DNA from 2 places in the Mycobacterium simiae genome. Region 2 is predicted to be linked to the other one. Evidence: riboswitches for the same ligand, from Rfam matches in the RefSeq annotation. Region 2 holds a riboswitch; the other holds the start of a gene.
The links. Region 2 has a riboswitch for cobalamin ahead of G6N33_RS02605 ((2Fe-2S)-binding protein). Riboswitches for the same ligand answer to the same signal wherever they lie in the genome.
Positions count from the first base shown of each region.

Region 1: linked by a shared signal. The riboswitch ahead of metE (5-methyltetrahydropteroyltriglutamate--homocysteine S-methyltransferase) and the one ahead of G6N33_RS02605 ((2Fe-2S)-binding protein) in region 2 are both predicted to bind cobalamin.

Region 1 is NZ_AP022568.1:3,979,111-3,986,363, reverse strand. It holds gene G6N33_RS18730 (TrpB-like pyridoxal phosphate-dependent enzyme) at 1-1,075, shown strand, start outside; gene G6N33_RS18725 (TetR/AcrR family transcriptional regulator) at 1,176-1,736, shown strand; gene G6N33_RS18720 (NAD(P)H-binding protein) at 1,768-2,409, shown strand; cobalamin riboswitch at 2,462-2,652, shown strand; gene metE (5-methyltetrahydropteroyltriglutamate--homocysteine S-methyltransferase) at 2,803-5,103, shown strand; gene G6N33_RS18710 (DUF3556 domain-containing protein) at 5,100-6,884, opposite strand; gene G6N33_RS18705 (hypothetical protein) at 7,006-7,227, shown strand; gene G6N33_RS18700 (bifunctional 2-methylcitrate synthase/citrate synthase) at 7,224-7,253, opposite strand, start outside.
Region 2 is NZ_AP022568.1:569,470-576,722, reverse strand. It holds gene G6N33_RS02620 (limonene-1,2-epoxide hydrolase family protein) at 1-202, opposite strand, end outside; gene G6N33_RS02615 (glycosyltransferase) at 252-1,418, shown strand; gene G6N33_RS02610 (DUF3046 domain-containing protein) at 1,458-1,652, shown strand; gene G6N33_RS02605 ((2Fe-2S)-binding protein) at 1,675-2,358, opposite strand; cobalamin riboswitch at 2,402-2,531, opposite strand; gene recA (recombinase RecA) at 2,689-3,729, shown strand; gene recX (recombination regulator RecX) at 3,695-4,225, shown strand; gene miaB (tRNA (N6-isopentenyl adenosine(37)-C2)-methylthiotransferase MiaB) at 4,283-5,809, shown strand; gene G6N33_RS02585 (Rv2732c family membrane protein) at 5,806-6,429, shown strand; gene G6N33_RS02580 (DUF349 domain-containing protein) at 6,426-7,253, opposite strand, start outside.

The sequences.
Region 1 (7,253 bases), 2.4 Mb from region 2:
TCCAACGCCATTGGTGCGAGCCAGACGGCTCGAACGGTGTCTGGACACGCCGGCCCGGATCTACTTCAAGGACGAGTCGGTATCGCCTGCCGGCTCACACAAGTCGAATACTGCCGTCGCCCAGGCGTACTACAACAAGGCGGAAGGCATTCGGCGGATCACCACCGAGACCGGTGCCGGACAGTGGGGCAGCGCCCTGTCGATGGCGTGCCAACTGCTCGGCTTGGATTGTCACGTCTTTATGGTCGCCGCATCACACCGGCAGAAGCCGTACCGCCGCATCCTGATGGAGACATGGGGTGCCGAGGTGATTGCAAGTCCGTCTGCGACCACCGACGCAGGGCGCGCGGTCAGGCAACAGCATCCGGACAGCCCCGGTTCCCTGGGGATCGCGATCAGTGAAGCCGTCGAAGAGGCGTTATTGCGTCCGGATACGCACTATGCGCTCGGATCCGTGCTGAACCACGTGCTGTTGCATCAGACGGTCATTGGGCTGGAGGCCAAGCAGCAACTGGAGCTCGCGGGTGAGACGGATCCGGATGTCATCGTCGCGGCGTGCGGCGGGGGCTCGAATTTCGCCGGCCTCGCCCTGCCGTTTCTGCAACCGCACGCCCCCGAAGCGAACAGGCCTCGCCTAATAGCGGTCGAACCGCAGTCCTGTCCGTCGCTGACAGAAGGCATGTTGCGGTACGACTCCGGTGACAGCGCCGGTCTCACGCCGCGACTGTGGATGCACACGATCGGACGTGACTTCATTCCGCCGGCCACCCACGCCGGGGGCTTGCGCTACCACGGTGCGGCGCCGATCGTGTCCAATCTTGTGCAACACCACTGGATTGAAGCGGTTGCCTACCCGCAGGCCTCCGTGCTCGAGGCGGCCGTGCGGTTCGCACGCGCCGAAGGCATGATCCCGGCGCCGGAGACCGCGCATGCTATTCGGGGCGTAATCGACACCGCGCTGGCCGCGCGACGTACGCAGCAGCAGACCGTCATCCTGTTCAACTATTCCGGCCATGGCCTACTCGACTTGGCCGCCTACGACGACTACTTTCACGACCGTCTGCCCGACGAATGATGGCACAAGCCGGCAAGCATGGTGATCGAACCGGAATGATCTCCACTTATGCTCGACACGGCAGCGCAGCGTTTCCGGCGACCAAAGGAGGTGTCGACCTGTGGCGGACGAGGCCGACACGCGCATCCGCGCCGACGCCCTACGTAACCGAGAGCACATCATTGAAGTGGCGCACGACGCCTTCACGGAGTCGGGAGCGACCTCACTCAACGAGATCGCCAAACGCGCGGGCGTCGGGGCGGGAACCCTATATCGCCACTTCCCCACCCGCGAAGCGTTGGTCCTGGCGGTATACCGGCACGACGTCCAACGACTCGTGGGATCGGTCCCCAAACTGCTGCGGTCTCGCGCGCCGTTGGAGGCGTTCCGCTTGTGGTTTCTCAACCTCGCCGACTATGTCCGTCTCAAACACGGTTTGGGCGACGCACTCAACAGTGCGGCGCTGCAGCATGCGATCGACGAAACGTACGCACCCGTTGTCGCCGCGGTCGGTCAGCTGCTCGATGCCTGCAAGACCGACGGCTCGCTGCGGCCCGACCTCGACCCCGCTGATGTACTGCTGCTGATGAGTTTTCTGTGGCGGGTCGGCGAAGGGGCAGCGGGAAAGCGGCAAGCCAAACGAATCATGGACCTCGCCATCGAGGGACTGCGAGCTAGCTGACCCGGCCGCCGCAACGCGTACCGTCGGACACATGGCACGGATCATCGTCATCGGCGGCCACGGCAAGGTCGCCCTGCAGCTGGCTCGCATCCTGACCGACCGTAATGACCAGGTGAGCTCCGTCTTCCGCAATCCCGATCACTCCGACGACGTCGCCGCCACCGGCGCCGAGCCGGTGGTGGCCGACATCGAACAGCTCGACACCGACGCGCTGGCCGACCTGCTGGCCGGGCATGACGCGGTCGTCTTCGCGGCCGGGGCCGGGGGCGGCAACCCGGCGCGGACCTACGCCGTCGACCGGGACGCGGCGGTCCGGGTTATCGCCGCCGCCGCGCAGGCCGGCGTCACGCGGTTTGTGATGGTGTCCTACTTCGGCGCTGGGCCGGATCACGGTGTGCCACAGGATAACCCGTTCTTCGCCTACGCCGAGGCCAAGGCCGCCGCGGATGCTCATCTGCGCGACAGTGACCTGGATTGGACGATTCTGGGTCCCGGCCGGCTGACGCTGGAGCCGCCGACGGGCGAGATTGTGCTCGGAGAAGGAAAGGGCGAGGTGTCCCGGGCCGACGTCGCGCTCGTTGCCGCCGCGGCGCTGGCCGACGATTCGACCATCCGGCGGACCATCGAATTCAACAACGGCGACATCCCGATCGCACAGGCGGTGGCGGGCTGACTAAACTGCATCGCGCAGCTGGTCTGCACGCGCCGCGCCCGCGGCGCGGGCATCGAGCGAGGCAAAGGTTGGTCGCGCTTCGCGAGAGGGAACCCGGTGAGAATCCGGGACTGTCCCGCAACGGTATGCAGGAACGACCGCCGTCACAAGCACTGGTCGAGATGACTGGGAAGCGACGGCCAGTAGGAGCGCCCCCGGGTGCGCGCCTGCGAGTCCGGAGACCTGCCAGTTGTGCCGGGCGCGCCGCGCCCGGCGGCTCATCGCCTCGAGGAATGGGCGTTTGGCTGCACCCGTTGGCGGGTTAGTACCTCTACGAAGATGGGGTGCGCTCCGCTACGGATCGGCTGCACGTCCGCCGGCGGTGACCACCACGCCGATCGAAGGACGAATATTGTGACCGCTCAAGCATTCACCGCCACGGTTGTCGGCTCGCCGCGCATTGGACCGAAACGCGAACTCAAGCGCGCGACCGAAGGCTACTGGGCCGGACGCACCAGCCGGGCCGACCTGGAAAACGTGGCCGCAGCGCTGCGCCGCGACACCTGGAAGGGGCTGGTCGATGCCGGCCTGGACTCGGTGCCGGTCAACACCTTTTCCTACTACGACCAGGTGCTCGACACCGCGGTCATGCTGGGCGCGTTGCCGGCCCGGGCCGCGCAGGTCCCCGATGATCTGGATCGCTACTTCGCCGCCGCGCGCGGCAACCAAGATGTCGCACCGCTGGAAATGACCAAATGGTTCGACACCAACTATCACTACATCGTTCCCGAGATCGAACCGGCAACGAAGTTCACGCTGAACCCAGACAAGGTGCTCTCCGAACTGAAAGAGGCTCTCGACCAAGGGATTCCCGCGCGCCCGGTCGTCATCGGGCCTATCACGTTCCTGTTGCTGAGCAAGGCCGTCAATGATGTTCGGGGTGGCGGCGCACCGATCGAGCGCTTGCAGGAGCTGGTGGGCATCTATTCCGAGCTGCTGTCGCTGCTCGCAGACCCGTCTGTTGGAGGTGCGCAGTGGGTGCAAATCGATGAGCCGGCCTTGGTCACCGACATCTCTCCCGATGCGCCCGCGCTGGCCGAAGCGGTCTACAACGCGCTCGGCAGGGTCAGCAATCGGCCCGCCATCTACGTCGCCACGTACTTCGGCGATCCGGGCGATTCGCTGGCCGCGCTGGCCCGTACCCCCGTCGAGGCGATCGGTGTCGATCTCGTGTACGGGGCGGACACCGCGGTCGCGGGGGTGCCCGAGCTCGCCAGCAAGACGCTGGTGGCCGGTGTCGTCGACGGGCGCAATATCTGGCGTACCGATCTCGAAGCGGCGCTGGGCAAGCTTGCGGTGCTGCGGGATTCGGTGGCCCACGTCGCGGTCTCGACATCCTGTTCGACCCTGCATGTGCCCTACTCGCTGCAGCCCGAGACCGGGCTCGACGATGCGCTGCGCAGCTGGCTGGCGTTTGGGCAGGAGAAGGTCGGCGAGGTGGTGACGCTGGCCCGCGCCCTGCACCAGGGGCGCGACACCTTGTCAAAGGAGATCGCCGACGAGATCGCGGCCTCCAACGCGGCGGTGGCCTCGCGCCGGAAGGACCCTCGGCTGCACGACGATGAGCTGCGGGCCCGGATCGACTCGATCCTCGCCTCCGGCACGCACCGCGGTGACGCGGCGCAACGCCGCGCCAACCAAGACGAACGCCTGCACCTGCCGCCGCTGCCGACCACCACGATCGGATCCTTCCCGCAAACGGTCGAGATCCGTAAGGCTCGCGCCGCTCTGGTCGCCGGCGACATCGACGAGACCGAGTACGACCGCAGGATGAAGCAGGAGATCGCCGACGTCATCAAGCTGCAAGAGGAGCTCGGACTCGACGTGCTGGTGCACGGGGAGCCCGAACGCAACGACATGGTGCAGTACTTCGCCGAGCAACTGGACGGCTTTTTCGCGACCAAGAACGGCTGGGTGCAGTCTTACGGCAGCCGCTGTGTGCGGCCGCCGGTGCTGTACGGCGACGTGATGCGCCGGCATCCGATGACGGTGCAGTGGGCTCAGTACGCGCAGTCGCTGACCGACAAACCGGTCAAGGGCATGTTGACCGGGCCGGTGACAATCCTGGCCTGGTCGTTCGTCCGCGACGACCAGCCGCTGGCTGACACCGCGCATCAGGTCGCCCTGGCGATTCGCGAGGAGACGGTGGATTTGGAGGCCGCCGGCATCGCGGTCATCCAGGTCGACGAGCCGGCGCTGCGCGAGCTGTTGCCGCTGCGCCGGTCCGACCAAGAGGAGTATTTGCGTTGGGCTGTCGGATCTTTCCGGTTGGCCACCTCCGGCGTCGCCGACTCCACCCAAATCCACACGCACCTGTGCTACTCGGAATTCGGCGACGTGATCGGCGCGATCGCCGACCTGGACGCCGACGTGACGTCCATCGAGGCGGCCCGCTCACACATGGAGGTGCTGGACGACCTGAACGCGGTCGGCTTCGCCAACAGCGTGGGCCCGGGCGTCTACGACATCCATTCCCCGCGGGTGCCCAGCACCTCGGAAATGGCCGAGTCATTGCGCGCCGCGCTGCGGGCGGTGCCCGCCGAACGGCTGTGGGTCAACCCCGACTGCGGGCTGAAGACCCGCAACCCCGACGAGGTGAAGGCGTCGCTGCACAACATGGTCGCCGCCGCCCGGGAGGTCCGCGCGGGCGCCTAGTCCTCGCGCGCCTCTTCGCGTGCGTCGTCGACGGAAGTGGAGGGTGAGGGCTGCGCACCGGTGTCCGTCAGCACCTGGACCGGCACGTCGTCGGCCCAGGGCTGGCGGGTCACCATGTCGGCGACCTTGACGATGCCCCGCTCGAATTCGCCGGTCGCGGCGTCCACCAGCCGGTAGGTCTGGGTCTGCTTGTGGATCGGCTGCGCGTCAAGTAGCACCACCCGCACCTCGCCGGACAGAAAGCCGCAGCGCTGCTGCATTGCGGCGATCAGCTGCTCGTTGTGCATATGTCCGTCGCCGAAGTTCCACCCGACGGCGGTGCTACAGATCCGCTCACCGTCGGTGATGACGTAATCGTCCTCGTTCTGGCCGGCCATCGCCCGGTGTGCCAACGTGAATAGCGCCCGACCGTGAGTGTTCATGGCGCGGAACGCATATCCGAGATACATCGGGATCTGCGCGCGTTCCTTGCCGTATACCCGCTCCAGCTGGGCCGCCGGCATGCTGGCGATCGAGACGATGTTGTGGTTGATCTTCTTGTCCGCCGACGGCTTGATGCACCACAGCGTGGTGTCCCAGTTGCCCGCGTAGTACCGCATGCCGGATAGAAATGAGATCTTGCGGGGAAACAGGTTGCCCAAGATTACGATTCCCGCGAGCAACGAGATGAAAATCGCCACCGGCACCGGGTTTTTCAGCGCGGTCAGCCCGGTATGGACGTGCCCGACGAACAGCGCGAGTACGCCGAAGATCATGAACACGTTCCACTCCAGCGGCACACCCATCGGGATGGCGGTCAGGATGCCCAAGTGGAAGATCACCATGACGGTCGCCGCCACGGCCGTCGGCCAGCCGCCGTGCGAGACGAACAGCGCGATGGGCACGCACATTTCGACGAATGTGCTCACGTGGGCGAACACCCGCGATAACCGCCCCGGCCGCAGATCGTCAGGGAAATTTTCGAAGAACAGTCGCTTGATGAATCGGGGCCGAAAGACCGGGTTGTTGGACATCATCGTCGACATCACGAACGGAAAGTGCTTGTTCAGTTTGGATGTCGCCGCACCGATCCAGATGACCATGAACACCAGCTTGGCGGCAACGATCGTGTCGACACCGCCGAACAGGAACGTCAGCGCCAGCGACGCGTACACCTCGCCCCGAGCGGCCAGGAAGATCACCTTGTCCCGCAGCCCGAGCACACCGAGCACGACCAGTATCAGCACGATCCGCCAGGTGGGGATCATCCCGACCTGGCTACCCAGCTCCGGCACCGGGCCAGTGCCGTCGGCGAACAGCGTGAGGAAGAGCAACAACAGCAGCAGCCCGTAGAGCGCGCAGTCGAGCAGGGTGCGGGCGGTGCCCCGGGTCCCCGGCACGCGATTCGGCCAGGGGGGCAATCGGATGGTGTCGGGCCGCAGCCAATACAGGATCGAACCCAACGGCGGCCTGATGCGGTTGTTCAGCGGCCCGAAGCCACAACCCAGCCCGACGACTTCGAACAGCATCGTGTAGAGCACGACCTTCTCGAACACGATCGGCTCGGCGTACCACGACGTGACGTGGGTGAAAGCCAAGCCGCGGGTGGTGGGTACCGCCAACAACCACGCGAACAGGATGTAGAGCAGAATCTTGCCGACGTAGAACAGGTGCAGCACGACCGGCGTTCCGAAGCCGACCTCGGCCCAGTGCTGTGCCATCGGCCGGATTTTTTCGCCGCGGGACAGCTTGCTCCACTCGTCGATGTCGACCTGCGGCAGTTCGGGTTGGAGAAATCCCATGGTTCCACAGACTAGAACGCGTTCTAGGGTGGCGCGCTGGGGATCGGAGTTGACATCCTTTGCTCGCAGTTTCCCGGCCGGATAGCGTGAGCTTTCGGTACCTGCTTAAGGAGATGTCACCATGAGCAGATTCTGGGCCCTCGGCGCTGCCGCGGCGCTGGCGACCTTGGCCGCCGGCTGGCTCGGCGGCGGAACCGCGTACGGCGAGGCTCCCGTGCCGGGCGACCCCTGCCCGACCCTGCACGCCACCACTGACGACGCCAACGGCCGGACGATGTGGTGCAACCCGACCATGACCGGCGACCACAGCCTGGTTTGGCAGTACGGCGGACCCGCGAACTAGCTGGTTCGGCGCAACGTCAAGGTCCG
Region 2 (7,253 bases):
CGAAACCCGCCCTGCCGTCCATCCGGCGGAACAACTGCATGGCCCGGCGGCGGCCATGGATCGTAGGCAGGCCCACGTTCTGGTAGATGAGGTTTTCGTCCAAGGCGGCCGCTGCGGTCTCGAGGTCCACATCCTGCAGCGCATTCAGAAATCGTTCGACCGTGCGCGTGTTTGCGACGGCTGTCTGGGTCAGCTCGGTCATGGTGCCAGCGTAGGCGCGTGCCGGCGGCGCGTTGTGGCAGGGTAAGGCGGTGCGAGTCGCCGTCGTCGCCGGCCCAGATCCCGGGCACTCGTTTCCCGCGATCGCGCTCTGCCTGCGGTTCCGCGACGCCGGCGATGAGCCCACCCTGTTCACCGGCGAGGAATGGCTCCCGACCGCGCGCGACGCCGGCATCGCGGCGCTGCCGCTCGACGGGCTGGCGGCCACCGACGAAGACCTCGACGCCGGCGCCCGCATCCACCGGCGAGCCGCGCGGATGGCCGTGCTCAACGTGCCGGTGCTGCGCGCGCTGCAACCCGACCTGGTGGTCTCCGACGTGATCACCGCCGGCGGCGGCATGGCCGCCGAGTTGCTGGGCGTCCCATGGATCGAGCTCAACCCGCATCCGCTGTACCTGCCATCGAAAGGGCTGCCGCCGATCGGCAGCGGGCTGGCGCCCGGCACCGGTATCCGCGGCCGGTTGCGCGATGCCACCATGCGCGCCCTGACGGCGCGGTCGTGGCGGACCGGGCTGCGGCAGCGGGAGCTGGCACGCGCCGAGATCGGTCTGCCCGTCCGCGACCCCGGGCCGCTGCGCCGGCTGATCGCCACCCTGCCGGCGCTGGAGGTGCCCCGCCCGGACTGGCCGGCCGAGGCCGTCGTGGTGGGTCCGCTGCACTTCGAGCCGACCGACCGCATCCTGGAGGTCCCCGACGGTTCGGGCCCGGTCGTGGTCGTCGCGCCGTCAACCGCGTTGATCGGGACTGAAGGTCTGGCCGAAGTCGCGCTGGCGTGCTTGACGCCGGGGCAGACGTTGCCGGCCGGGTCGCGACTGCTGGTGTCGCGCCTGGGCGGAGCCGAGCTGACCGTGCCCCCCTGGGCCACGGTCGGGCTGGGACGCCAGGACGCACTGTTGGCGCATGCCGACGTGGTGATCTGCGGCGGGGGCCACGGCATGGTCGCCAAAACGCTGCTGGCCGGCGTGCCGCTGGTGGTGGTGCCCGGCGGTGGCGATCAATGGGAGATCGCCAACCGGGTGTCCCGGCAGGGCAGCGCGCGGCTGATTCGCCCATTGACCGCCGAGGCGCTGGTGGCAGCCGTCGGCGACGTCTTGTCGTCACCCCGCTACCGCGGTGCCGCACGCACCGCGGCGGCCGGCATCCGCCAGGTCGACGACCCGGTGCGGGTCTGCCATCAGGCGCTGGCCCGGGCGGGCTGAAAAGTCTCGGGATGTTGGCTGCCCAGTATGTTGGCTGATGTGCGTCTGACGGAGTTCAACGAGCGAGTGGTGTTGCGGTTCGGCGCCGCGTACGGCGCATCGGTGCTGGTGGACCACGTATTGGCGGGCTTCGGCGGCCGCACCGCCGCGCAGGCGATCGAGGACGGCATCGAACCCCGTGAGGTTTGGCGGGCGTTGTGCGCCGACTTCGACGTGCCCCGCGACCAGTGGTGAGACCGCCGGCTCAGCCGCGGGTTCACCAGCGGGCCGGCCCGCGCGCCCGAAACACGCAGTCGGCGCAGACGGATCGCCCCGGCAGCCGATAGAACAGGCAGCAGCTCGCCCGCCGAAAGCCCAGCTGCGCGTCGGTGATGGCGCCGGTTCCCGACAGCACGCCGGTGTCCAGCAGCGCGCCGGTGATCTGCAGGATCGGGCCGCGCAGGTCGGGCCGCGCGGACAGCAGCGCTCGCGCGGCGCCGACGAGGGCGGACGCGAGGTTGCCGGCTAACAGGGCCGGGGCCAGCTTGACCCGCAACCCGGCCGCGAACGGCTGCATGTGTCGCTGCACCACAGCGCGGTACAGCATCTTCGCCGCAGCGTCGGAGTCCCCGGAGACGGCCCGCCCGACGGGTTCGGGAAGGCGCAGCCGGGCCCCGTCGTCGGCACGTTCGAGGGTTTTCAGGTCCGGGACGACCTGGTGTGCCACCGCGCAGCCCAGCACCGGTGACCACAGCCGGCTGGCGTGGCCCAGATGCACCAGTGAGGCGCCGATCCGCAGATCGCCGGTGCGGTAGCGGCGGGCGGTGGCGTCGATCAAATCGGCGAAGCCGTCGGCGTAGTCCCTGCGGACCGGGTGCCATCCGATCGCGGTGCCGCCCACCGGCAAGGCGAAAAACCCTTTATACGAAGCTATTTGGGCAAGCTCGCCCGAGATGTCCATGCGTGTGCGACCGCCCTCCCCGGGGAGATCCGCCCCGGTGTCTGGTGAGCAGGCGCCGACGGTGAGTATCTGGCTTTCGGGTTCGGATGTGCCCGATCACAGTGGCGGGACCGCACCGGATTCGCACCGGTTTCCTCGAGCTTTCGCGCGGGCCCGTCGTCGCCCTTTTCGATAGCCGATGTTGCCACACGCGCGGCGTGTCGAACTTGAATCGAACAGGTGTTCGGCTACTGTGGGGAGCGCTGAAGCGGAATTGTCGGACCCCGCGCCTAGTGTCACGGCCAACCGACCGAAACAGGTCATCGAACACACTGCTATAGGAGAGGCACCATGACGCAAGCCCCCGACCGCGAGAAGGCTCTCGAACTGGCGATGGCCCAGATCGAAAAGAGCTACGGCAAAGGCTCGGTGATGCGTCTCGGCGACGAGATGCGGCAGCCGATCTCGGTCATTCCGACCGGATCCATAGCACTAGACGTGGCCCTGGGCATCGGCGGCCTGCCGCGCGGCCGGGTCGTGGAGATCTACGGCCCGGAGTCCTCGGGTAAGACGACCGTCGCACTGCATGCGGTGGCTAACGCCCAGGCGGCCGGCGGCGTCGCGGCGTTCATCGACGCCGAGCACGCCCTGGACCCGGATTACGCCAAGAAACTCGGCGTCGACACCGATTCGCTGCTGGTCAGCCAGCCGGACACCGGTGAGCAGGCCCTGGAGATCGCCGACATGCTGATCCGCTCCGGCGCGCTGGACATCCTGGTCATCGACTCGGTGGCCGCACTGGTGCCGCGCGCGGAGCTCGAGGGCGAGATGGGTGACAGCCACGTCGGTCTGCAGGCCCGGCTGATGAGCCAGGCGCTGCGGAAAATGACTGGCGCGCTGAACAATTCGGGGACCACGGCGATCTTCATCAACCAGCTTCGCGAGAAGATCGGGGTGATGTTCGGCAGTCCGGAAACCACCACGGGTGGAAAGGCTTTGAAGTTCTACGCGTCGGTGCGCATGGACGTGCGCCGGATCGAGACGCTCAAGGACGGCACCAACGCGGTGGGTAACCGCACCCGGGTCAAGGTCGTCAAGAACAAGGTGTCGCCGCCGTTCAAGCAGGCCGAGTTCGACATCCTCTACGGCCGGGGTATCAGCCGGGAAGGCTCGCTGATCGACATGGGTGTGGACCAGGGCTTCATCCGCAAGTCCGGTTCCTGGTTCACCTACGAGGGCGAGCAGCTCGGGCAGGGCAAGGAGAACGTCCGCAACTTCCTGATGGAGAACGCCGACATCGCCAACGAGATCGAGAAGAAGATCAAGGAGAAGCTCGGCATTGGCGCGGTGGTGACCGATGATGACGTCCTGCCAGCCCCCGTCGATTTCTGAGCCCACCCGCGACGAGCAGGCGCGTGCGTTGTGCCTGCGCCTGCTCACCGCGAGGTCGCGTACCCGGGCCGAGCTGTCCGGTCAGCTCGCCAAGCGCGGATACCCCGGCGACGTCAGTGCGCGCGTGCTCGATCGGCTGACCGCCGTTGGGCTCGTGGATGACCGGGATTTCGCGGAACAGTGGGTGCGGTCGCGGCATTCCAGGGCGGGAAAAAGCAAGCGCGCGTTGGCTGCCGAGCTGCACACCAAAGGCGTCGCCAAAGAGGTGATCGCCGCGGCGCTGGCCGACATCGACGGCGCCACTGAGCGAGAGCGGGCCGAAGAACTGGTCCGGGCCAAGCTGCGCCGCGAGACGCTGAGCGGCGACAGCAACGATGAGGCGCGGATCACCCGCCGGCTGGTGGGCCTGCTGGCCCGCCGCGGTTACAGCCAGAACCTAGCCTGCGAGGTCGTTCTTGCCGAGCTCGCCGCCGAACGGGAACGCCGTCGGGTCTGACGGGGAGTTCTAGCTGCGGGTTAATCCGCGGGGCACTGGTCGCCGTACCATGGCCCCGTGACTTCGACAGTGGCGCCCGACGCCGCGAGCCCGAGTGGGCCCGCGACGGGATCGGTGCGCACCTATCAGGTCCGCACCTACGGCTGCCAGATGAACGTGCACGACTCCGAGCGACTGGCCGGCCTGCTCGAGGCGGCCGGCTACCAGCGCGCCGCCGACGGAGCTGACGCCGACGTGGTGGTCTTCAACACATGCGCCGTGCGTGAAAACGCCGACAACAAGCTGTATGGCAACCTCAGCCATCTGGCGCCACGCAAGCGGGCCAACCCCGCCATGCAGATCGCCGTCGGTGGCTGTCTGGCGCAAAAGGACCGAGACGCGCTGCTGCGCAAGGCCCCCTGGGTCGACGTCGTCTTCGGCACGCACAACATCGGGTCGCTGCCCACGCTGCTAGACCGGGCCCGGCACAACCGGGCCGCGCAGGTGGAAATCGTCGAGGCGTTGCAGGAGTTCCCGTCGTCATTGCCCAGCGCCCGCGAATCCGCCTACGCGGCTTGGGTTTCCATCTCGGTCGGCTGCAACAACAGCTGCACGTTCTGCATCGTCCCGTCGCTGCGGGGCAAGGAGGTCGACCGCAGCCCGGCCGACATCCTCGCCGAAGTCCGCTCGTTGGTGGACGACGGGGTGCTGGAAGTCACGCTGCTGGGCCAGAACGTCAACGCCTACGGCGTCTCGTTCGCCGACCCCGCGCTGCCCCGCAACCGCGGCGCCTTCGCCGAATTGCTGCGCGCCTGCGGCCGCATCGACGGGTTGGAACGCGTTCGGTTCACCTCGCCGCACCCGGCGGAATTCACCGACGACGTCATCGAGGCGATGGCGCAGACCCCGAACGTCTGCCCCGCCTTGCACATGCCGCTGCAGTCGGGTTCCGACCGGATGCTGCGCGCGATGCGGCGGTCCTACCGCGCCGAGCGTTACCTCGGCATCATCGACCGGGTTCGTGCCGCCATGCCACACGCTGCCATCACCACGGACCTCATCGTCGGCTTCCCCGGCGAAACCGAAGAGGATTTCGCCGCCACCCTCGACGTGGTGCGCCAGGCCCGGTTCGCCGCGGCGTTCACCTTCCAGTACTCGAAACGGCCCGGCACGCCCGCCGCCGAACTCGACGACCAGGTGCCCAAACCCGTTGTACAGCAACGGTATGAGCGACTGATTGCGCTGCAGGAACAGATTTCGCTGGACGGCAATCGCGACCTGATCGGCCGCACCGTGGAATTGCTAGTCGCCACCGGTGAGGGCCGCAAGGACGCGCGCACGGCACGCATGACCGGCCGGGCGCGCGACGGCCGGCTGGTGCACTTCGCCGCCGACCCGTCGGTGCGTCCCGGCGACGTTGTCACCACGACCGTCACCGAGGCCGCCCCACATCACCTGATCGCCGACGCGGGCATCCTGGCCCACCGTCGCACCAAGGCCGGTGACGCTCATGCCGCCGGGCAACGTCCGCGCAGTATCGGCTTGGGTATGCCCGGTGTCGGGCCGGTCGCCACACCAGCAGAAATTTTGGGGTGTTCCCAATGACGAAGAAGCACACCGACTTCGACGCCCTGCGTGCCGAGATCGAGGCCGCGGAGCGCCGCGTCGCCCGCGAATTCGACCCGGGCGCAAGGGCATTGGTCGTTGCGATCCTGGTGTTGGTGCTGTTGGGCTCGTTCATCTTGCCGCACACCGGCTCGGTGCGGGGCTGGGACGTGCTGTTCGGCGGCCACGGCGCGCAGGCGGCCGCGTTGTCGCTGCCGTCAAGGGTCTTCTGTTGGCTGGCACTGGTTTTCGGCGTCGGCTTCTCGATGCTGGCGTTGCTGACCCGGCGCTGGGCGCTGGCCTGGATTGCGCTGGCCGGTTCGTCGCTGGCCAGCGGAACGGGGCTGCTGGCAGTCTGGTCGCGCCAGACCGTCGCCGCCGGTCACCCCGGGCCGGGCGTGGGGCTTTTCCTGGCATGGATCGCCGTGATCCTGCTGACCTTCCACTGGGCCCGCGTGGTGTGGTCGCGAACGATCGTGCAACTCGCGGCCGAGGAAGAGCGCCGCCGCGTCATTGCCGAACAGCAGTCCCGGACCCTGCTGGACACACTCGGCGACCAGGACGGCGCGGTGGACACCGCACCGCCGGATCAACCCGATACCCGCCCCGATACCCGCTAAGACTTGCGGCTCAGCGCCTCGGCGGCCGCCTTCGCCCACTGCCGCCATTGCTCGGCGTTTGCCTGGGCCTCCTGCGCTTCCTTGGTCCGGCCGGCCGTGGCCGCCTTGCGGGCCTGCTGCTCGTAATGCTCGGCGCGGGCGGCGAACTGTTCGGCGCGGGCCTGCGCCTCGGGGTCCGACCGATTCGCGTCGCCGGCGTCGCGCACCTTCTTCTCGATCGCGCGCAGCCGTCGCTCCAGGTCGGCGGACTTCTCCCGGGGGACCTTGCCGATCGCATCCCACTTGTCGGCGATCGCACGCAGTGCGGCCCGAGCCGCCTCGTGATTGCCGGTGTCGATCTTCTCGGCCTCGGCCAGCAGCGCCTCCTTGGCGGTGGCGTTCGCTTGCAACTCGGCGTCCTTCTCGGCCGTCGCGGCATTGCGCGCGCTGAAGAACGAATCCTGGGCGGCCTTGAAGCGCCGCCACAAGGCATCGTCAACCTCGCGGCTCGCCCGTCCGGCGGCCTTCCACTCGGTGAGCAGTTTGCGGAATTCCGCGCTCGTGCCGGCCCAATCCGTCGAGTCCGACATCTCCTCGGCGCGCTCGCAGAGCCGCTCCTTGGCCTGCCGCACGCCGGCGCGTTCGCGGTCCAGCTCGGCGAAATGCGACCCGCGCCGCCGATTGAACGCTTCCCGCGCGGCCGAGTAACGCTTCCACAACGCGTCGTCGACCTTGCGGTCCAGGCCGGTGATCGTCTTCCACTCGTCGAGGATCTCGCGCAGCCGGTCGCCGGCGACTTTCCAGTGCGTCGAGTTGGCGGCCAGGTCCTCGGCCTCGGCGGCCAG